3 regions of the Nocardioides sp. LMS-CY genome follow, and region 3 is predicted to be linked to each of the others. Evidence: predicted binding sites of a transcription regulator. Region 3 holds the regulator's gene; each other region holds the start of a gene.

Region 1 (7,184 bases), 2.2 Mb from region 3:
CTCGGGCCGGTCCAGGGATCGGGCCTGCGTGACGTGGCCTTCCTGGTACGGCGCTCCGACGACCAGGTGGTGCAGCTGTCCGAGCTGCTCCACCTGGTCGTCGTTCACGTGGAGCCGCCCCGCCCGGCGGCCGACGTCGCGGCCGACGTGAGCGCGGCGTACGGGCGCACCCTCACCGCCGAGGGCCTCGAGCACCTGGTGACGACCCAGCTGCAGCCGCTCGGGCTGGTGCTGCCCGAGGAGTCGGAGGAGATCGCCCGACCGGTCCGCGCCCGACCGCTGCTGGCGCTGACGGTCAAGGCGACCCTGCTGCCGGCGCGGTGGACCCGGCGCCTCGCGGGGGTGCTCGCCCTGCTGCTGTGGCCGCCCTTCGTCCTCGTCGCCCTGGTCGGGCTGGTGGTCGCCGACATCGCGTTGGTCACCAGTGGCGGATTCTGGCCCGCCGTCACCGAGGTGTTCATCAGGCCGACCCTGGCGCTGGTGATCTACGCCCTGCTCACCCTGGCCGCGGTGGTCCACGAGCTGGGCCACGCGGCGGCGTGCCGCTACGGGGGCGCCAGGCCGGGCGAGATCGGCGTCGGCATCTACATCGTCTTCCCGGCGTTCTACACCGACGTCACCGACTCCTACCGGCTCAGCCGCGGCGGACGGGTGCGCACCGACCTCGGCGGCCTGTACTTCAACGTGCTGACCGTGCTGGTCCTGGCGGCCGCCCACTTCGCCACCGGCAGCGGCCTGCTGCTCCTCACCGCCTTCGTGCTGCAGGTGCAGATGCTGCAGCAGCTGATCCCCGTCGTCCGGTTCGACGGCTACTACGTGGTGTCCGACGTGGCCGGCGTACCCGACCTCTTCGCGCGGGTCGGGCCGGTGCTGCGCAGCCTGCGACCCGGCCACCCCGTCGACCCTCGGGTCACCGAGCTGCGCCCCTACGCCCGGCGCTTCGTGGCCGGCTGGGTGCTGGTGGTGGTGCCGCTCCTGACGGGCGCCGTCGTCTGGACGCTGTGGCACCTGCCCGAGTTCGTCGCCCGCGGTCGCGCCGGGATCCGCCTCCAGCAGCAGGTCTTCGACCTGGCGTGGGAGCTGCGCGACTGGGCGGCCATGACGCTCGCGGTCATCTCGATCGCGCTGATCCTGGTGCCGCTCGTGGGGATCGCCGTCATGCTGTGGCGGCTCGCCACCTCGCTGACCGCCCTCACGCGCGCGCGGATCGCCACGCGATTCGGGACCTGGGAGGAGCGGATCGGCCTCGACACCGACGTCGGTGGCCTCCCGGCCGCCGACCCGCCGCTAGCGCTCTCGGCCGCCGACTTCACCGACGCGATCATGTACCGGCCGCAGGCGCCGGTCCCGGAGCGCGGCTGGCGCCGGGTCGTGTACGACGGCAGCGGCCACCTGCTCAACCCGGGGCCCAGCGCCGTCGAGCAGCGCCGGCACGAGCTCGAGCGGCGGCTGCGCACGCCCATCACCGGCTCGCGCCGGGTCGTGGTCATGAGCCGCAAGGGCGGCGTCGGCAAGACCACGATCTCGCTGGCGCTCGGCAGCACGTTCGCGCTGCTGCGGGGCGACCGGGTCATCGCCGTCGACGCCAACCCCGACGCCGGCAACCTCGCCCACCGGGTCGCCCCTCCGCACGACCGCACCATCACCGACGTGCTGCGGGATCTCGAGACGATCACCAGCTACGCGACGCTGCGCTCGTACACCGCGCAGGCGATCGAGTCGCGCCTGGAGGTGCTCGCCTCGGACGACGACCCCCGGATCTGGATGGCGCTGGACCGCAACGACTACCACCGGCTGGTCCAGATCCTCGACCGGTTCTACAGCCTGATCGTGCTCGACACCGGGACCGGCATCCTCGACAGCGCCAATCAGGGCCTCCTGACCGAGGCGGACCAGATCGTGCTGGTGGTGCGCCCCGGCATCGACGGGGGCCGAGCCGGCGCGCTCACCCTCGACTGGATGGACGAGCACGGCTTCGACGACCTGGTGTCCCGCGCGGTCGTCGTCGTCAACGCCCAACGCAACGGTGCCGCCCCGCCCGACCTGATGCGGCGTCACTTCGAGAAGCGATGTGAACACGTGGTGACCGTCCCCTGGGACGACGCCCTCGAGCAAGGAGCACTGACCGACATGTCCGCACTGCACCGCAAGACCCGAGACAGCCTGGTGGACATCGCCGCCGCGGTGGCCGACAACTTCGTGCAGATGGGTGACCGGCCGTGACGCGCCGGCGCCTCATCACGTCGACCGTGCTCGCCGGCGTCCTGGTGCTGACCGCGGCGAGCACCTCGGCGCCCGCCGCCCACCCGGACCCCCTGGACCGTGACCTCGACCTGGTGGCCAGTGCCAACGCGTCCGCCGCCGAGCCGGCCGTCACGGACGACGCGTTCGGGTCCGACGTCGCCCGCTGGCGCTCCGTGAAGGCGGACGTCGTCGCGACCGGTTCGGCGGCCTGCGACGGCTGCGACGCGGCCGGCACCGCCCTGCAGGTCCTCTACGTCAGCCGGGGTGGGGAGGCCCGCCTGGACAACACCGCCACGGCCTGGACCCAGGGCTGCGGGCAGTGCGCCGCGACCGCCCTGTCGGTGCAGGTAGTCGTCCTGCGCGGCGTGCCGACGATCGTGCCCAACAACCGGGCCCTCGCCGCCACCGCCGCGTGCGAGTCCTGCCGGGCGACCGGCGTCGCCTACCAGGTGGTCGTGGCCTCCCGGCACGCGGACCGGCTCTCCCGTGAGGCGCTCGCGGCGCTGCGGGCCTGGGTCGCCGAGCAGGCGGCGGCGCTGCGGACACCGGTGCCGGTGGCGGTCCCCGAGCCCGCCGAGCCGTCGCCGGCCCCGACGAGCCCGAGCGCCTCGCCGAGCGACGACACGACCGAGCCGCCGGCTCCCGTGGCGCGCCGGGGCCGGGTGAAGGCCGAGCGGCGTGCCCAGCGCAGCGCGGACGTCGCGCTGGGCACGCTCGAGGACCTGGTCGCCGGCGACCTCGGCGCCGTACCCGTCTCGGCCGACTCCGACGTGGAGCTCAGTCGCTGACCCCGCCGGTGGCGTCGCTCAGGCGCGGTTGACGGCGCTGATCACGGCCTTCAGGGAGGCGGTGACGATGTTGGCGTCGACCCCGACGCCCCAGTAGACCTGGTCGCGCACGAGGCACTCGACGTACGCCGCCGCCAGCGCGTCGCCGCCGGCCGAGAGGGCGTGCTCGGCGTAGTCGAGCACCCGCACGTCCCACTGCTGCGGCAGCTCGTTGATCGCCGCCACGAACGCCGACAGCGGCCCGTTGCCCTCGCCGTGCAGGGACTGGATCTCGCCGTCGACGTACACGTTGACGTCGAGCGCGTCCTTCTCCCCCGCCGCCGACGAGGTGTGCACGGAGTTGAGCTGGAGCGGCGTCTCCCGGGTGAGGTACTCGGAGGAGAAGACCTCCCAGATCGCCTCCGGCGACATCTCGCCGCCCTCGGCGTCGGTGCGCTCCTGGATCACCCGGCTGAACTCGATCTGCGCGCGCCGCGGCAGGTCGAGCTTGTGCTCGGCCTTGAGGATGTAGGCGACCCCGCCCTTGCCGGACTGGCTGTTGACGCGGATCACGGCCTCGTAGGTGCGGCCGACGTCCTTCGGGTCGATCGGCAGGTACGGCGCCTCCCACGGCAGCTCGCCGACCGGGACGCCCTGCTCGGTGGCCTGCCGGTCGAGGTCCTCCAGGCCCTTCTTGATCGCGTCCTGGTGGGAGCCCGAGAACGCCGTGTAGACCAGGTCGCCGGCGTACGGGTGCCGCGGGTGCACGGGCAGGCTGGTGCAGTACTCGACCGTGCGGCGGATCTCGTCGATGCCGCCCTCGATGGCGAAGTCGACCATCGGGTCGATGCCCTGGCTGAAGAGGTTCATGCCCAGCGTCACCAGGTCGACGTTGCCGGTGCGCTCACCGTGGCCGAAGAGGCAGCCCTCGACGCGGTCGGCGCCGGCCATCATCGCGAGCTCGGTCGCGGCGACCGCCGTGCCGCGGTCGTTGTGCGGGTGCAGCGAGATCACGGTGTTCTCACGGCGGGTCAGCTGGCGCCCGAACCACTCGATCTGGTCGGCGTACACGTTGGGCGTCGCGACCTCGATGGTCGCGGGCAGGTTGAGGATGATCTCGCGACCGTCCTCGGGCTGCCACACGTCGCTCACGGCCTCGCAGACCTCGACCGAGAACGGCAGCTCGGTGCTCGTGAAGATCTCGGGGCTGTACTCGTAGCCGATCACGGTCATGTCGAGGTGGGCCTCGCCGTGCTTCATCACCATCTCGGTGCCGCGGACAGCGATGTCCTTGATCTCGTCCTTGCTGGCCCGGAAGACCACGCGCCGGAAGAGCGGCGCCAGCGCGTTGTAGAGGTGGATGTTCGCGCGGGGTACGCCGACCAGCGACTGCACGCTGCGCTCGATGAGGTCCTCACGCGCCTGGGTCAGCACCGAGATCGTCACGTCGTCGGGGATGTGGTCGCCCTCGATCAGCTGGCGCACGAACGCGAAGTCGGTCTCGCTGGCGCTCGGGAAGCCGACCTCGATCTCCTTGTAGCCCATCTTCACGAGCAGGTTGAACATCGTCATCTTGCGCGCGGGGTTCATCGGGTCGATGAGCGCCTGGTTGCCGTCGCGCAGGTCGGTGGAGAGCCACCGCGGCGCCTCGGTGATGACCTTCGACGGCCAGGTGCGGTCGGGCAGGTCGATGGGCGGGAACGGGCGGTAGCGCTGGAACGGCATGCCGCTCGTCTTCTGCTGGGGAATCATGATCGGGGTCCTCGCTGGGTCTGGTTCGCGGTCGGGCCGGCGCACGCGATCACTCCGCAGCGAGGGGGTCCGGACTCTTTCCCCGTAGTGGGGGCTCAGACCTCGCTGCGGCAGCGAAGGAGGAGGCTGCGCGTCATGATGCCGCCACTCTAACGCACCCCGCTCCCCGCGCGCCCGGCAAGGTCCCGGTTGCGGGTGGCTCGGGGCTCGCCCGCCTCCACGGTGGTTGAGGAAGGCGCGCTGGCGCCTGTCTCGAAACCACCCGACCCGCATGCGCCTTGGCCTACGGGTCCGCTCCGGTTCCGACCGACAGGCAGCAAGAGCGGGTACGGCGGCCTCGGGCCAACGCCGCTCCCCGGCTCACCGCCCGCCTCCACGGTGGTTGAGGTGCGAGCGCAGCGAGCCTCGAAACCATCCGATGCGCGCCCACCTACGGGACCGGGCGAGCGCTGGGTTGCGGCCGCCTTCCGGCTCACCGCCCACCTCGACGGTGGTTGAGGAAGGCGCGCTGGCGCCTGTCTCGAAACCACCCGACCCGCGTGCGCCTTGGCCTACGGGTCCGCTCCGATTCCGACCCACAGGCACCAAACAGCGGGTACGGCGGCCTCGGGCCAACGCCGCTCCCCGGCTCACCGCGCCGCCTCCACGGTGGTTGAGGTGCGAGCGCAGCGAGCCTCGAAACCACCCTGAAAGCTAGACCAGATCTAGCACACATGTTCGAATCGATGTAGCATGTGGTATGGCCCGACGCACCGACACCACCGTGACTGATCCGGTGCTGGCGGCTGCCCGGGACCTCACGTCGACCATCCGGTCCGCGGAGGCCGCTCGGTTCGAGTTGGCCGCGACGTGGGCCGCACAGCACCCCGCGCCGGCGGAAGGTCCGGTGGTGGACGCGGACGGGTTCCTGGAGATGCACGGCGACCAGCCCGTGGCCCTCGCCGGCGAGGGTGCGCCGGGGATGTCGGAGTTCGCGATCGGCGAGTTCGCGGCCGCGATCGGGATCTCCACGCGCGCCGGCCGCGACCTGATCGGCGCCGCGTTGGAGTGCAAGCACCGGCTCCCGAAGACCTGGGCGCGGGTCCAGGCGGGTGAGGTGCCGGTGTGGAAGGCCCGCCGAGTCACGGAGCGCACCCACCGCCTCACCATGTCGGGCGCCGCGTACGTCGACACCCACCTCGCCCCGGTCCTGGACCGCTGTTCGTTCGCGCAGATCGAGCGGGCGGTCGAGGCCGCGGTCGCGGAGTGCGATGACGAGCACTTCGAGATGACCCGACTGGACCGGTGGAGCCAGCAGCACCTCGACATCGAGCTGACCGGCGTCCGTCCCAACAACGGCCTGGTCCCGGTGCACGGACTGCTCGACTACCCCGACGCCCTCGCGCTGGAAGCACAGGTCGCGGCCGGCGCTCACGAGCTACTCCAGGAGTTCCCCGAGCTCGACCTCGACACCCGCCGCGCCATGGCCACCGGCCGCCTCCTGACCGGACAAGGCACAGCCACCAGCCGGGAACTGGTGATCTACGCCCACCACACCCCGGCCGAGGCCCACGACATCGTCACCATCGAGGGCGTCGGTCCGACCAACCGGGAGCAGCTCGCCGAGTGGTGCCGCTACGCGGGCGCCAGGGTCTCCATCCGCCCGGTCGTCGACCTCGACGACGAGCTCGCCACCGACTCCTACCGGCCCACCGCGGTGCAGCGGGAGCAGGCGATCCTGACCACTCCCACCTGCGTGTTCGCCCACTGCACGCGCGACGCTCGCCGCTGCGACCTCGACCACATCGAACCCTTCGACCAGGGCGGCGCGACGAGCTCGTGGAACCTCGCCCCGCTGTGTCGCCTGCACCATCGGATGAAGACCCACGGCCACTGGACCTACCGACGCCTCACCCGCACCCGATTCGAATGGACCAGTCCGTCGGGCGACATCTACGACGTCGACCACACCTTCACCAGACGACGAATCCGCTGACCCACACCCCACCCGCCCCGGCCGGTGGGGCTGCTGCCATGTTCAAGCGGCGGTAGCGACATGTGACTAGTCTCGTGCGCATGGCTGCGCCCGTGTCCGTGACCCACGAGCACTTCATCGCCGTCGAGCGGGAGGCGCTCGCCCGGTGAGCCGGCTCCTGGTCGTCCACCACTCCCCCACGCCGACGGTGCGGTCGCTGACCGACGCGGTGCTGGCCGGGGCTCACGACGACGAGATCGAGGGGGTCGAGGTGGTGGTCCGGGCGGCCCTCGATGCGGACGCCGAGGACGTGCTGGCGGCGGACGGCTACCTGCTCGGGACGCCGGCCAACTTCGGCTACATGAGCGGGGCGCTCAAGCACTTCTTCGACACGATCTTCCTCGAGGCCGGCGGCGCGCTGGCCGACGACGGCTCCGCCGCGGGCACCGGGCCGGGGAAGAAGCCGT
Region 2 (7,184 bases), 540 kb from region 3:
AGATCCTCGGCGCGGCCTGGAAGCAGGCGTACTTCCGGATCGTCGGCGTCGAGGACCCCGACCACGTGGCCGATGCACGCGCCTCGGCGCTCGGCTTCATCGCCGGTCACACCGTCTCCGAGCTCCAGGAGCTGGGCGCGGAGATCTTCGAGGAGGGCATGGCGCACCGGATCTGGCCGGGCACCCGTGCCCTCGCCCAGCTCCACCTCGACGAGGGCCAGCGGGTGTGGCTGGTGACCGCGGCACCGATCGAGATCGCCCAGATCATCGCGCGCCGACTCGGGCTGACCGGCGCCCTCGGCACGGTCGCCGAGCACGTCGACGGGGTCTACACCGGTCAGCTGGTCGGCGACCTGCTGCACGGGCCGGCCAAGGCGGAGGCCGTCAAGGCGCTGGCCGCGCGCGAAGGTCTAGACCTGCGCCGCTGCTCGGCGTACTCCGACTCCTACAACGATCTACCGATGCTCTCGCTGGTCGGCGACCCCTGCGCGATCAACCCGGACGTCAAGCTGCGTCACCACGCCCGCGAGCAGGGCTGGCGGATCCGCGACTACCGCACCGGGCGCAAGGCACTGCGCGCCGGCCTCGTCGTCAGCGCGGTCGCGGGTGCCGCCACCGGTGCCGTCGCGGCGGGGCTGGCCGTGCGCAGCAAGCGGACCTGAACGCCGTAGTTACCGACCGGTTCACATTCGAGTAACTCCCGTTTACGATGGCGGAGGTTTTCGAGGGGCCGGCATCGGGGAGACCGCATTCGGGAGGGCTTGTTCGCATGGCACCAGGCATCCACGACCAGGAGCGGGGCCTCACCGTCCTGCGCCGACTCGTCGCCGAGGTGCTGCTCGCCGAGCGCCTGGCACCAAGGCCCACGCCGGCCTTCGCCGGCAGCATCCTCGCCACCGAGGCGGCGACCAGCCGCGGCAGCGGCGGGCCCGATGGTTACGGGGACGCCGGGCTCGCGGCGTCCTCCGAGGACGACGAGTCCGAGCGCACCCGGCTGATCGCCCTCGTCGAGCTGGCCCGGCAGGGCGACGCCGACGCGTTCGGGCTGCTCTATGACCACTACCAGGGGTCGGTCTACCGGTTCCTCTTCTACCGGACCCGCTCGAGGACGCTCGCCGAGGACCTCACCTCCGAGACGTTCTTCCGGGCGCTGCGCAGCATGAACGGATTCCGGTGGCAGGGCAAGGACTTCGGCGCCTGGCTGATGACCATCGCGCGCAACCTCGCGACCGACCACTTCAAGGCCGGCCGCACCCGTCTCGAGCTCACGACCGAGGACATGAGCCTCCACGACGACGCGACCGACGGGCCCGAGAGCGCGGTGCTCGCCGGGATCACCAACGAGATCCTGATGCGCGCGCTCACCGAGCTGCCCGCCGAGCAGCGCGACTGCCTGGTGATGCGCTTCCTCCAGGGCATGAGCATCGCCGAGACCGCCGCCGTCCTGGGCCGCAGCGACGGCGCCGTCAAGCAGCTCCAGCTGCGCGGGGTGCGCAACCTCGCCAAGCTGATGCCGGAAGGGCTGCGGGACTGATGGCGCGACCGGTCGAAATCGTTCAGTTCCTCGGCGGATCTCGCGTAACTCCGCCGCACTTCTCGTCGTTGAGATCGACATGACATGGGGGATCCGGGCGCGGGGGCGCGCCCACCGGTTCGCCACCCTGGTCGAGCAGTCGTCGACGGGTGAGCGGATCGACGTTGCAGATCGACGTGACCGCGAGCTGGTGGAGCTCGTCGGGGCGCTGCGGGCGGTCCCCGACCCGCAGCCGCGCCCCGAGTTCGTGGCCGACCTGCGCGCCCGGCTCGTGTCCGAGGCCGAGACGGCGCTGGCGCCCGACGACCTCTCGAAGCTCCGGCTCCCCGCTCGCCGCACCACCCGGGAGCGCCGACTCGCGGCCGTCGTCGGCGGCCTGGTGATCGTGGGGGCGAGCGCCTCGGTCGCCGTCGCCTCGCAGTCCGCACTCCCCGGTGAGTCGCTCTACCCGATCAAGCGGGCCATCGAGTCCGCCCACGTCGGGCTGTCGCTCGGCGAGGCCGACAAGGGCAGCATCCAGCTGGCGAACGCCACCGACCGGCTCGAGGAGGCCAGCGCACTGGCCGGCTCGGACGAGCCGGGCGATCAGGCGCGGGTCGCACCGACCCTCGCCACCTTCAGCGACCAGGCCACCCAGGGCGCCGACCTGCTGTTCGCCGACTACGCCCACAGCGACCGGGCCTCGTCCATCGCGAAGCTGCGCGACTTCGCCTCGAGCAGCCTGACGCAGCTCGAGGAGCTCGAGCCGTCGGTGCCCGCCGACGCCCGCGACGAGCTCGTCGCCGCCGCCAACGTGGTCGCCCAGATCGACGCCGAGGCGGCGCAGCAGTGCCCCGACTGCGGGGGTACCCCGATCGAGGCGTTCCCGCCGTCGCTGGTCGCCGCCCCGCCGATCGAGCTGCCGACCCTGCCCGCCACTCCCCAGCAGGCCGGGCCGGACGCGCGCGGCCAGGACAAGAACGGCACCAAGGGCGACCGCGGCGGCAAGGACGGTGGCCGAGGCGATCGGGGTGACCAGGGCGTCGCGCCCGGACTGCCGCCGGTCGACGGCGACCTGCCCCCGGGCAGCGTGCTCGAGCCGACCACGGACCCGACCCTGCTCCCCAGCCCCGGCGCCTCGCCGTCCCGCGGCACCAACCCGCTCAAGACGCTGACCGACGGCCTGACCGGCGCCCTCACCGGTGGCGCCGCACCCTCCGCGAGCGCACCCTCCAGCTCCGGCGGCAGTGGACCCACGTCCCCCACCGCTCCCCTGACCGAGGTGGTCACCGGCGTCACCGAGATCCTCCAGGGCGTGCTCGACCCGATCACGGGCGCCCTGTTGCCGCCCCGGCAGTAGCGACCTCAGCGGCCCGGTTCGCGGCGGCCGCGGCCGGTGACGCGCTTACCGGGTTTGTGTGGTCGCCGTAGGTGGGGGTTACGGGGGGGTGGTGACGGCTGCTGGGCGGCTTGCGGTCTGCTCGGGTCGACCGTCGTGGTCACCGCTGGAGAGGACGATGCGGTCTGCCGGGTCGGTCGGGTCGGCCCGGGTCAGGCGGCGGCGTATTCGATGACGAAGTCGGGGTAGTGGAGTTCGCGTCGGATCCGGGGCACGACGCGGCTGGGGGTGGGTGCGCGGGGTGCTGTTGATCGGATCGTGTGGCCGGTGGGCAGGGTGGTCTCGACGACGTGCTGATCGGGCGGGCCAGCCAGTGGTCTGGCCCGCCACCCGGGGGCTTGTTTGGTGTGGTTGCACTGCTCGCAGAGGCCTTGGCCGTTGATGGCGGAGGTGGGGCCGCCGTGGGCGTGGTCGGTGATGTGGTCGTGGTGACGGACCGGGGCGTTGCACCAGGGGGTGCGACACGTCTGGTCGCGGAGCTCGAGGAACAGGCCGAGGGCCTTGGGGAACGCCCGGGCCTTCGATTCCATCGCGACGAGGGTGCCGGTCTCGGGGGCCACGTAGAGCCGCCGCAGCGCCGTCTGCGCCGTCTGCGCCGTCTGCGCCTGCGCGAGGGCGGTGGCGGCGAGGTCGCGGGCGTGGTCGGCGGTCAGGGGGCCGTAGCCGGTCAGCCAGGCGGGCTGGTGTCCGCCGGCGAGGAGGGTGTGGTCGGAGACGGTCAGGTTGATCGTGACCGGGACCCCCTCCGCGGTGGCCTGTCCGGTGACGAGCTCGACGAGGGTGTCGGTCATCACCTGACCCCGGCTGCGGGAGTCGCCTTGGGCACGAGCCTGGTCGGCGGCCCGGGTCAGGGTGGCGTAGGCCGCGACACCCTGAGCGACCGGCAGCAGCACCGAAAGCCGGGCCATCGTGTCCGGCGCGGGCCGCAGGCTCACGTGCCGGTCGGCCTCCGCCTTCGCGCGGCGGTCGACCACCGCGGCCGGGTCCAGGCCGGCGACCAGCGCCCGGGTCTGCGCGACGAGTCGTCGGTCGCCCCACCCCTCGAACCGATAGGCGCCGTCGGGACCGGGGGCGGCGAGCTGCTCATCGACGATCGCCCGGTGTCCGGGTTGGAGGCAGGCGGTCTCGCGGGCGATCAGGATCGCCCGCCACTCCGACACCACCCCGGCCGCCAGCGCGGCCTCCGTCGAGGGGAGCTCGGCCAGGGCGTGCGCGAACCCCAACAACCGCGTGCCCCGCGCGGGGGACTCCCGGCGGGCGTAGGCCACCAGACCGGGCACGTCCCGCCCCCGCCGTGCCGCCGGCACCCCCTGGTCGGCGTGCCGGGCCTTCACCCGCGCATCCAGCACCCGGGTCAACCGCGCCTGGACCGCGCAGGCCTTCGCTTTGGTGTCCTCGAGGGCGCGGATCGCGTCCACCAGCTCCGCCTCGCTCATCCCCGACACATCGGGCATCGCGGGCATCGCGGGCATCTCGGACATGGCACCGGTGTCGACCGTGGGGTCGAGGTGGGTGTCCGAGATCATCGCCATATCTCATTGTATCGAACAATTGTTCGATCACATAAGGGGTTGGGCGGCGTGTTTCGCCCAGGTTCGTGGTGGTTTCGAGACAGGCGCTAGCGCGCCTTCCTCAACCACCGTGGCCCCGAGGACGGTGGTTGAGGAGGTTGCGCTAGCAACCGTCTCGAAACCACCACGAACGCATCCCGCGTCCCGACCACCGGTCGGCGTCGTCCCGATAGGCGCCGAACGGGTCCGCGGGAGCACGCCGACACTCCCCCGACACCGGCGGGTGGTTTCGAGACAGGCGCTAGCGCGCCTTCCTCAACCACCGGGAGCGCGCCTTCCTCAACCACCGTGCCCCCTGAGGACGGTGGTTGAGGAGGTTGCGCTAGCAACCGTCTCGAAACCCTGCTGCGTCGGCGGATGTGGCGGGTCGGGTGCTGGGTGGTGGTTTCGAGACAGGCGCTAGCGCGCCTTCCTCAACCACCGGGAGCGCGCCTTCCTCGACCGTCGCGACTAGCGGAAGACGGACTGGCGCTGCATCAGCAGCGTGTAGAGCGTCTGCTGGATGGTCTCGCGGACCTGGTCGGTGATGTTGAAGACCAGCATCGGGTCGTCGGCGGCGCCGGCGTCGAACTCGTCGGTGCGGATCGGCTCGCCGAACTCCAGCAGCCACTTCGATGGCAGCGGCACCAGGCCGAGCGGGCCGAGGAGGGGGAAGAACGGCGTGATCGGGATGTACGGGACGCCGAGGAGGCGGGCGAGCGAGGGGAGGTTGCCGACGAGCGGGTAGATCTCCTCGGCGCCGACGACCGAGAGCGGGACGATCGGGACTCCGGTGCGGACCGCGGCGGAGACGAAGCCGCCCCGGCCGAAGCGCTGCAGCTTGTAGCGCTCGGCGTACGGCTTGCCGATGCCCTTGAAGCCCTCGGGCCAGACGCCGACGAGCTCGCCGTTGCGCAGCATCCGTTCGGCATCCTCGCTGCAGGCCAGGGTGGCACCGCTGCGGCGCGCCATCGAGCCGACGAACGGCAGCCGGAAGACCAGGTCGGCACCGAGCGGGCGCAGGAACCGACCGGTCTCGTCATGGATCGAGACCATCGTCATCAGTCCGTCGACCGGGATGGTGCCCGAGTGGTTGGAGACGACCAGGGCGCCGCCGTCGGCCGGGATGTTCTCGACGCCACGCACCTCGATGCGGAACCACTTCTGGGCGATCGGACGCAGCGTGGCCATCAGGAAGCGCTCGGTGACCTCGGCGTCGAAGCCGTACTCGTCGACGACGTAGTCACCGGTGACCCGGCGCCGCAGGAACGCCAGGAACCTCGCCAGCTGCGGCTCCCACTCCTCGCCGAAGACCTCGGCCGCGGCCTGTTGGAACGCCGCCAGCCACTCGGCGGCAGGGATCCCGCCCGCGGGGGTGGGCTCGTCGGTCGTGACCGGCTCGCGGACCACCGCTTCCTCGACCGGCTTCGGCCGGGGCGCGGCCGTGGCCGACTGCTTCTGGGGCGCCTGCTTCTTCGCCGGCTTCGGCGCCGGCCTGGCGCCGTTCGCGGCAAGGCCGCGCGCCGCCGAGGAGGGTGCGGTGCCGGTGCCGCGCCCCGGGCGGCCCCGGGTGCCGATCGGGATCACCTCGGCGTCAGCCACGGTCGCTCCCGGCCAGGGTCGGGTCCGCGGCGGGCAGCCGGTCGGCGAGTCCGGCCAGCAGCCGCTCGGCGGGGCGCCCGCTCGCCGCGAGGGGTGCGGAGAAGTCGGCGAAGGCACCGTCGGTGGTGAACGCCGGCTCGAAGCCGAGGTCGGTGCGCATCCGGGTGGTGTCGACGCCGCGGCCATAGGTGAGGAACGCCGTCTGCTCCGGGGAGAAGTCGGCGACCCGCGCCGAGCGCAGGATCGAGCCGACGTTGCCGACCGCGAACGGCGGCAGCGGCACCGTCGGCCGCCCGAGACGGCGCAACGCCTGAGAGAGCATCAGCAGGCCGTCACCGGCGACGTTGAAGGTGCCGGGGACCTCGGAACGGATGGCGTGCAGCAGCAGCTCGAGCAGGTCCTGCTCGTGCAGGAACTGCATCCGTGCGTCGTGGCCGAGCACCGTCGGAATCACCGGCAGCCGGAAGTACGACGTGATCGGACTGGTGACGTGCGGCCCGATGACGTTGGCCGCGCGCAGCAGCGTGACGCACACGTCGGGTCGCCGCCGGGCGAAGCCGCGGACGTAGCCCTCGATCTCGGCGACGTCCTTGGCGTAGCCGGAGCGGGGCGCCCGCCGCGGCTCCATGTCCTCGGTGAACATGGCGGGGTCGCGGCTGCTCGCGCCGTACACCGTCGTCGTCGACTTCACGACGAGCGTGCGCAGCCCCGGTGCCTTCTGGCACGCGGCCAGGAGCTGCATCGTCCCGATGACGTTGAGCTCCTTCATCGTGTTGCGGCCGCCGGCGCTGCCGGGGGTCGCGATCACGCTCATGTGGACGACGGTGTCGACGTCCTCCTTGACGATGACCTTCGCGATGACGGGGTTGCGGATGTCGGCGCGGACGAACGAGACGTCGCCGATGTCGCCGCGGGGCGGTACGACGTCGACGCCGATCACCCTCGCGACGTCCGGGTCTGCCGCGGCAGCGCGCGCGAACCGCCGGCCGAGGTCACGCGAGACCCCGGTGACGAGGACGACCCTGCCGGCGCTGCCCATGCGGCGAGCGGTGGCCTACTTGCCGAGCTTGCGACGCTGGACGCGCGTCTTCTTCAGCAGCTTGCGGTGCTTCTTCTTGGC
Region 3 (7,184 bases):
GGCAGGTCGACGGCGACCCGGAGTCGCCGCTGCTTCAGCTCGGGCCCGGGGCGCACGCTCAGCGTGGTGCTGGCGAGGTGGTTGACGCGGACCTGCTGCCAGCCGGTGTCGTGGCTGGCGGGGGTGAACGTGTGCGCCCGGGTGGGCGCGGCCCGGTAGCTGCGGCCCTCCTCGTAGGTGCGGCGGGGACGGCGGTTCGCGTCGGCGAACTGGGCGTAGACCCGGCGCAGGTCGGTGCCGCGGCTCGCGAGCTCCTTGCTGACAGCCTGGATCGAGTAGTCGTCGGGCCCGTTGCGGGAGCCGTCGGCGCGCTCCCAGATCTTGCGGACGATGACGGGCATCCGGCCCTGCGACCGGGGGAACCGCTCGCTGAGGTAGCGGAAGAAGATCCACGCGCCGTAGTGGCGCAGCGAGTCCCCGAACTGGTCGAGCGACTGGCGCGGCTGGCGCATCGGGCTCATCGGCAGGTACTGGAGGTTGTCGTTGATCCGGTCGTAGACCTCGTCCTCCGCCCACACCGCGGTCGCCTCCATGAACCAGGCGTCCTCGTTGTAGTCGTAGGCGAACTGCACGGCGTGGAAGAGCTCGTGCGCCGCGGTCACCTTCAGGCTCTGGATCGGCTTGCGCGGGAATCCCTGGAAGGTGTGGTCAAGCGCGCAGTAGGCCCAGGTGTCGTAGGGGCCCTCCGCCGGCGGGGCGACGTCGGTGTCGCAGTACCCGTACAGCCCGTACTGCTGCTCGGCCGCGAAGTCCACCAGGTAGATGTCGAGCAGGCCGTCGCCGCCACCGCGGGCCCCGTCGGACTTCGGGGTGCGGTAGCCCGCCTTGGCGTACGTCGACAGCACCCGGTCGACGACCGAGCCGACCTTCTTGATCCAGCGCGGCGTGATCGCGGTGTCGGTGGAGCGCCAGTGCACCCGCGCGGACCCGAAGTCGCGGTAGACGTCGGCGCTGGGACGCTTCGTCACCCGGCGGGCCGCGGCGCGGTCGGCCGCCGACAGGTCGTCCATGCGCAGCCGCAGCTCGCGCAGCGCCAGGGTCAGGTCGCGTCCGGTCTGCTCCTCGGTGTCGTCGCCGGTCGCCTGCCGCTGTGCCGGGGCGGGTGTCGCCTGGGGCGCGAGCAGCTCCTGCACCTCCTCCAGCGCCGCCGCGGCGGCGTCGGGGGAGTCGGAGGTCGAGGTGGACGCGGGGCTCTCGGGCTCTGCCCCGGCCGGTGCGGCGAGGCTCCCGACGACGAGGGCCTCGAGCGCGAGCGTCAGCAGGACGGTCGCGGGCAGCAGACGTCGTCCGAGGGGGGAGCGCATTGCCCTACTGTCCCCGACGGCACCAAGAATCGCCCAACCGCCACCCCGGACGAGGTGGGCGGCGTCAGTCCAGGACCGAGGTGTCCTCGCGCGACGGCCGCTCGTCCGCCAGTCGTTCGAGCGGATCCGGCTCGGAGGGTGGACGGTCGGGGGCGACCGCGGCCCGTCGGCGCCGGGGCCAGCGCAGCGGGACCTTGCCGATCGCCTGCGCGGCCACCCAGCCGACCAGGACGACCAGCCAGCCCACCATCGCGTCGATCACCCAGTGGTTGCCGGTGCCGACGATGACGACCGCGGTGCCGATCGCGTAGATCCAGCCGAGCACGCGGACCCACTTGCGGGTCGCGTACACCTGCAGGGCGAGCGCCACCCAGAGCGACCACCCCGCATGCAGGGAGGGGAACGCCGCCAGCTCGTTGGTCAGCCCGCCGACCCCGCGGGGCGCGGAGGCGTCGGCGCCCCACCAGCCGTCGGCCGCGTGCAGGCTGAGCACGTCGACGTACCCGCTGATGAAGCGGGGCGGGGCGGTCGGCATGAACAGGTAGGCGAGCAGGCCGAGCAGGGTGGCGATGACCAGGGCGCGGCGGGCCGGGCCGTAGCGGTCGGCGCCGAGGCGCCAGAGCCAGACCAGGACCGCGGCGGTCACGACGTAGTGGAGCGTGGCGTACCAGTAGCTGCCGGCCAGGCCGAGCACCCGGTGGTCGGTGAAGAGCTGGTTGAGCGGCGTCTCCCAGTGGATGCCGATCAGCTTCTCGATGTGCAGCAGGTCGTTGGCCCGGTCGAGCGCCGGCTGCATGGACGTGTCGGCGAGCAGTCGGGCCAGGCTGTAGAGCACCCAGAGCCCGAGGATCAACAGCAGCTCGAGGAGGCCTCGGGCCCAGCGGGGGAGGGGCCGCCTGGGCGCGATCGCAGGTGCTGTCGTCACAGCACCACCGTCGTCCATCAGCCCTCCCGTGCCATCGGGGATCCTCCCCGAGTCAACCCCGAGGTCTGGTCGGGCAATTCCCCGAGGGGGAGTACATCGCGTCGATCAGACCCGTCGCAGCACGGCGGTCACCTTGCCGAGGATGGTGGCGTTCGTGCCGTCGATGGGATCGTAGTTGGGATTGTGCGGCAGCAGCCACACCTTTCCGTCCTTGCGCTGCAGCGTCTTGACCGTGGCCTCCCCGTCGATGAGCGCGGCCACGATCTCGCCGTTCTCGGCCGTCTGCTCCTTGCGGATGACGACGTAGTCGCCGTGGCAGATGGCGGCCTCGACCATCGAGTCGCCGGAGACCTCGAGCAGGAAGAGCTCGCCGTCGCCGACCAGCTGCTTGGGCAGCGGGAAGACCTCCTCGTAGCGCTCCTCGGCCAGGATCGGTCCGCCGGCGGCGATCCGACCGACCAGCGGCACGTAGGACGCGGCGGGCACGCTGTCGCCGAGGCCGGTCTCGTCGTAGGACGACTCCTCGGCGGCGCCGAGGGAGCGGCGGGCCGCCATCACCTCGGGCAGGAAGACCTCCAGGGCGCGGGGCCGGTTGGGGTCGCGCTTGAGGAAGCCCTTCTCCTCGAGCGTCTTCAGCTGGTGGGCCACGCTGGAGGAGCTGGTCAGCCCGACCGCCTCGCCGATCTCGCGCATGCTGGGCGGGTAGCCCCGCTTCTCGATCGAGTCCTTGATCGTCGCGAGCACGCGCTGCTGTCGCGGGGTGAGCCCGGTCGCGTCCGCGGGGCCGTCGGGCAGCTCTCGCACCGTCATCTTCTTGGCCATGGGTCGACGTTAGCCCGTTCGGCCGCCGTCTTCAAACAGTTGTTCGAACGGCGTGTCGAGCCCGCGACCCCGTACGAGCGTCGAACAAATGTTCGCCTGGACCCTTGTGTCGTTCGAACAGATGCTCTAACGTCGTACACGTGTTCGATCGAACGACTGATCGAGTGGGTGTCCGGATCGGCTCCTCCGGGACTGTCGGTGGCCGCCACTAGAACTGCTCTCGACGAACACGGACCGACGGCCCCGGAGCGGGGCCACTTCCCCAGGAGGTCACCAGATGAGCACCATGACGATCGACCCGACGATTGACCGGACGATCGACCGGACGATCGACCGGACGTTCGACCCCACCGTGGAGCGGGCGCTCCGCGGTCGCTCCGGCCACACGGACGGCGGGGTCCGGCTGACCCGGCGCGGCCGGGTGGTGGTCGTGGTGCTCGCGCTGTTCGCCGTGCTCGCCCTCGGGGTGGTCGTCGCGGGCGGGTCGGTCGCCACCCGCAACTCCGGCGCGCCGGAGCCCACCGCGGTCGTGCAGGTCGGCCCGGGCGACACCCTCTGGGAGATCGCATCCGTGGCCGCCGGTGACGGTGACGTCCGCTCGATGATCGACCGGATCGAGAAGCTCAACGCGCTCGACTCCGGGATGCTCGTCGCCGGTCAGCGGCTGCTGGTCCCGGTCGGCTGACATCCGACCCCGGTGCGCTGACGTTCGCCACCGGGGCCACCCAAGACTTCGCCGGCCGCCTCGACCCCGGCCGGCGAGACCGGGGAAGACGAGGGGCGGGGCCGTTCGGCTCCGCCCCTCGAGGTATTTCGGGCCCGGTGGCGGAGCTGCCGGACCCGGCCAGCGTGCCCCGTCCTAGCGTGCCCCGTCCTAGCGCGCGGCCCGTCGCCCGCCGATCGGTCGCGGCGCCTCCTCGGCGTCCGCCGTGCCGCGGGGCGCGGGTGGCTCGGTGATCCCGAGCCGCCGGGTCAGTCGGGCGAGCAGCATCATCCCGAAGAACAGGCAGGCGACGGCGCCGACCGAGGCGACGGCCAGGAACCACCAGGCCCGGTCGTCGCCACCCCGGGCGGTGGCGCCGAAGTCGATCGCGGCGTACACGAGGTACCCCCAGGCCACGACGCAGGCCGTGATGCCGAGCGCAAGCAGCAGCAGGGCCGGCTGGAAGGTCCGCCTGCGCCGGGGTCCACGGCGCGACCCGGCTCGCTTCCCACCCGTCGCACCCCGCACCCGGCCATTGTGGCCGATCGACCCAGCGGTCGGGGGAGGCTTCCCGGGCATCCGCCCGGTCGCCGGCCCCCATCGGGGGGCGACGCGCCGGTTCCGGAGCCCGTGTCGCCCGGCCGCTGCGGCCCTGACCTGCGGCTTTGCGGGTGGCGGGACGGACCGGTCAGAACCACCTCGACCTGCCCTTGCATCGCCCTTCGCCGGGGCGTACGGTTACCACTACATCTAGTACTTACAACGATGTAGTTATCCACATCTAGTTCCACAGGGGACGGTGGATGACTCACAGCGAACTGCTTGTTGTACACAGGGAAAGCCCCAGCTCTCCACAGCCACACCCACCCCGCCGGGACACCGCGCGGAGGGGGCGGCAGCGTGCGGAGGCTGGGCGAGACCGAAGGGAGGAGGGGCCCGATGCACTGTCCGTACTGCCGCAACACCGACACCCGGGTCCTCGACTCCCGGGTCGCCGACGACGGCGGCTCGATCCGCCGCCGGCGGGCCTGCTCGGCCTGTGAGCGCCGGTTCACGACCGTCGAGCTGATGCAGCTGACCGTGCTCAAGCGCTCGGGGGCCAGCGAGCCGTTCAACCGCGAGAAGGCGGTCGCCGGCGTGCGCAAGGCCTGCAAGGGCCGCCCGGTGTCCGAGGACCAGCTGGCCTGCCTCGGTCAGGTGGTCGAGGACGCGCTGCGGCTCTCCGGCGCCGCCGAGATCGAGGCCCACGAGGTCGGCATGGCCATCCTCGGGCCGCTGCGCGCGCTCGACGAGGTCGCCTACCTGCGCTTCGCGAGCGTCTACCGCGCCTTCGAGTCGGCCGACGACTTCGAGAAGGAGATCGCGGTCCTGCGCGCGGAGCGCCTCGAGCGCGTGCTCGCGGAGCCCGCGCCTCAGCCCGTCCCGACGGGCTGACCACAGACGGCCCGGCGTGCGTAGTGGGGAAGCTGCGTACGCCGGGCCCACCACCTCGCTTGTCGAGCGACCTCAACAGACCTCAACAGACGTCAACGGACGCAGCCGCCGCACTGTCGGTGGCACCAGCAAGTATCGAACCAGCACATCAACCTCGAGAGACGGGACGCAGAGGGATGACCGAGACGGTGAGCGGCGGAGCCCAGGGACAGGCGCCGGGCAAGGGCAAGGCCAGGAAGGGCGCGGGCCTGAAGATCCAGCGGGTCTTCAGCACCGAGGGCGTGCACCCGTACGACGAGATCACCTGGGAGCGCCGCGACGTCGTCCAGACCAACTGGAAGACCGGTGAGACGGTCTTCGAGCAGCGCGGCGTCGAGTTCCCCGACTTCTGGTCGGTCAACGCCTCGACCATCGTCACCACGAAGTACTTCCGCGGCGCGGTCGGCACCGACGCCCGCGAGTGGAGCCTCAAGCACATCGTCGACCGCGTGGTGAAGACCTACGCCAAGGCCGGCGTCGACCACGGCTACTTCGCCACCGCTGCCGACGCCGAGGTCTTCGAGCGCGAGCTCACCTGGCTGCTCGTGCACCAGTACTTCTCGTTCAACTCCCCGGTCTGGTTCAACGTCGGCACCCCGTCGCCGCAGCAGGTCTCGGCCTGCTTCATCCTCTCCGTCGACGACTCGATGGACTCGATCCTGAACTGGTACAAGGAGGAGGGCTTCATCTTCAAGGGCGGCTCCGGCGCCGGCCTGAACCTCTCCCGCATCCGCTCCTCCAAGGAGCTCCTCTCGTCCGGTGGCACGGCGAGCGGCCCGGTCTCCTTCATGCGCGGCGCCGACGCCTCGGCCGGCACCATCAAGTCCGGCGGCGCCACCCGCCGTGCGGCGAAGATGGTCGTGCTCGACGTCGACCACCCCGACATCGAGGAGTTCGTGGCGACCAAGGCGCGCGAGGAGGACAAGATCCGCGCGCTGCGCGACGCCGGGTTCGACATGGACCTCGGCGGCGTCGACATCACCTCGGTGCAGTACCAGAACGCGAACAACTCCGTCCGCGTCTCCGACGAGTTCATGCGCGCGGTCGAGGACGGCACCGACTTCGGCCTCCGGGCCCGCAAGACCGGCGAGGTCATCGAGCGGGTCGACGCCCGCGATCTGTTCCGCAAGATCAGCGAGGCGGCGTGGGAGTGCGCCGACCCGGGCCTGCAGTACGACGACACGATCAACGACTGGCACACCAACCCCGAGACCGGCCGGATCACCGCGTCCAACCCGTGCTCGGAGTACATGTCGCTCGACAACTCCTCGTGCAACCTGGCCTCGCTGAACCTGCTGAAGTTCCTCAAGGACGACGACACCTTCGACGCCGCGCTGTTCGCGCAGGCAGTCGAGCTGATCATCACCGCGATGGACATCTCGATCTGCTTCGCCGACTTCCCGACCGAGGCGATCGGCCAGACGACCCGCGACTACCGCCAGCTCGGCATCGGCTACGCCAACCTCGGTGCGCTGCTGATGGCGATGGGCCTCGGCTACGACTCCGAGGGTGGCCGCTCGATGGCGGCGACGATCACCTCGCTGATGACCGGCGCGTCGTACAAGCGCTCGGCGGAGCTGGCCGGCATCGTCGGTCCGTACGTCGGCTACGCCCGCAACGCGGAGGCGCACAAGCGGGTGATGCGCAAGCACCAGGCGGCCAACGACACCGTCCGCACGCTGCACATCGCGGACAGCCAGGTGCACAAGCTCGCCACCCAGGCGTGGGCCGACGTGATCGCGCTCGGCGAGACCAACGGCTTCCGCAACGCGCAGGCCTCGGTGCTCGCGCCCACCGGGACCATCGGCTTCATGATGGACTGCGACACCACCGGCATCGAGCCCGACTTCTCCCTGGTGAAGTTCAAGAAGCTCGTCGGCGGCGGCTCGATGCAGATCGTCAACCAGACCATCCCGCGTGCGCTGAAGAAGCTCGGGTACGTCGACGAGCAGGTCGA

The links. Region 3 encodes LexA, which represses DNA repair genes until DNA is damaged. Its sites were predicted from a motif close to TCGAACANNTGTTCGA; they were not measured.
Region 1: a site for LexA is predicted at 5,469-5,484, ahead of KM427_RS17140 (HNH endonuclease signature motif containing protein). Genes of this name have one in related genera too.
Region 2: a site for LexA is predicted at 4,456-4,471, ahead of KM427_RS03920 (HNH endonuclease signature motif containing protein). Genes of this name have one in related genera too.

The regions. Positions count from the first base shown of each region.
Region 1 is NZ_CP076104.1:3,584,592-3,591,775, forward strand. Features, by position in the region: gene KM427_RS17125 (MinD/ParA family ATP-binding protein) at 1-2,223, shown strand, start outside; gene KM427_RS17130 (hypothetical protein) at 2,220-3,032, shown strand; gene leuA (2-isopropylmalate synthase) at 3,051-4,763, opposite strand; gene KM427_RS17140 (HNH endonuclease signature motif containing protein) at 5,503-6,738, shown strand; gene KM427_RS17145 (flavodoxin family protein) at 6,884-7,184, shown strand, end outside.
Region 2 is NZ_CP076104.1:813,211-820,394, reverse strand. Features, by position in the region: gene KM427_RS03935 (HAD family hydrolase) at 1-662, shown strand, start outside; gene KM427_RS03930 (sigma-70 family RNA polymerase sigma factor) at 770-1,534, shown strand; gene KM427_RS03925 (DUF5667 domain-containing protein) at 1,614-2,873, shown strand; gene KM427_RS03920 (HNH endonuclease signature motif containing protein) at 3,065-4,444, opposite strand; gene KM427_RS03915 (lysophospholipid acyltransferase family protein) at 4,934-6,064, opposite strand; gene KM427_RS03910 (NAD-dependent epimerase/dehydratase family protein) at 6,057-7,103, opposite strand; gene KM427_RS03905 (30S ribosomal protein bS22) at 7,119-7,184, opposite strand, start outside.
Region 3 is NZ_CP076104.1:1,348,921-1,356,104, forward strand. Features, by position in the region: gene KM427_RS06445 (MXAN_6640 family putative metalloprotease) at 1-1,304, opposite strand, end outside; gene KM427_RS06450 (phosphatase PAP2 family protein) at 1,369-2,229, opposite strand; gene lexA (transcriptional repressor LexA) at 2,335-3,051, opposite strand; gene KM427_RS06460 (LysM peptidoglycan-binding domain-containing protein) at 3,329-3,736, shown strand; gene KM427_RS06465 (hypothetical protein) at 3,926-4,282, opposite strand; gene nrdR (transcriptional regulator NrdR) at 4,694-5,188, shown strand; gene KM427_RS06475 (vitamin B12-dependent ribonucleotide reductase) at 5,365-7,184, shown strand, end outside.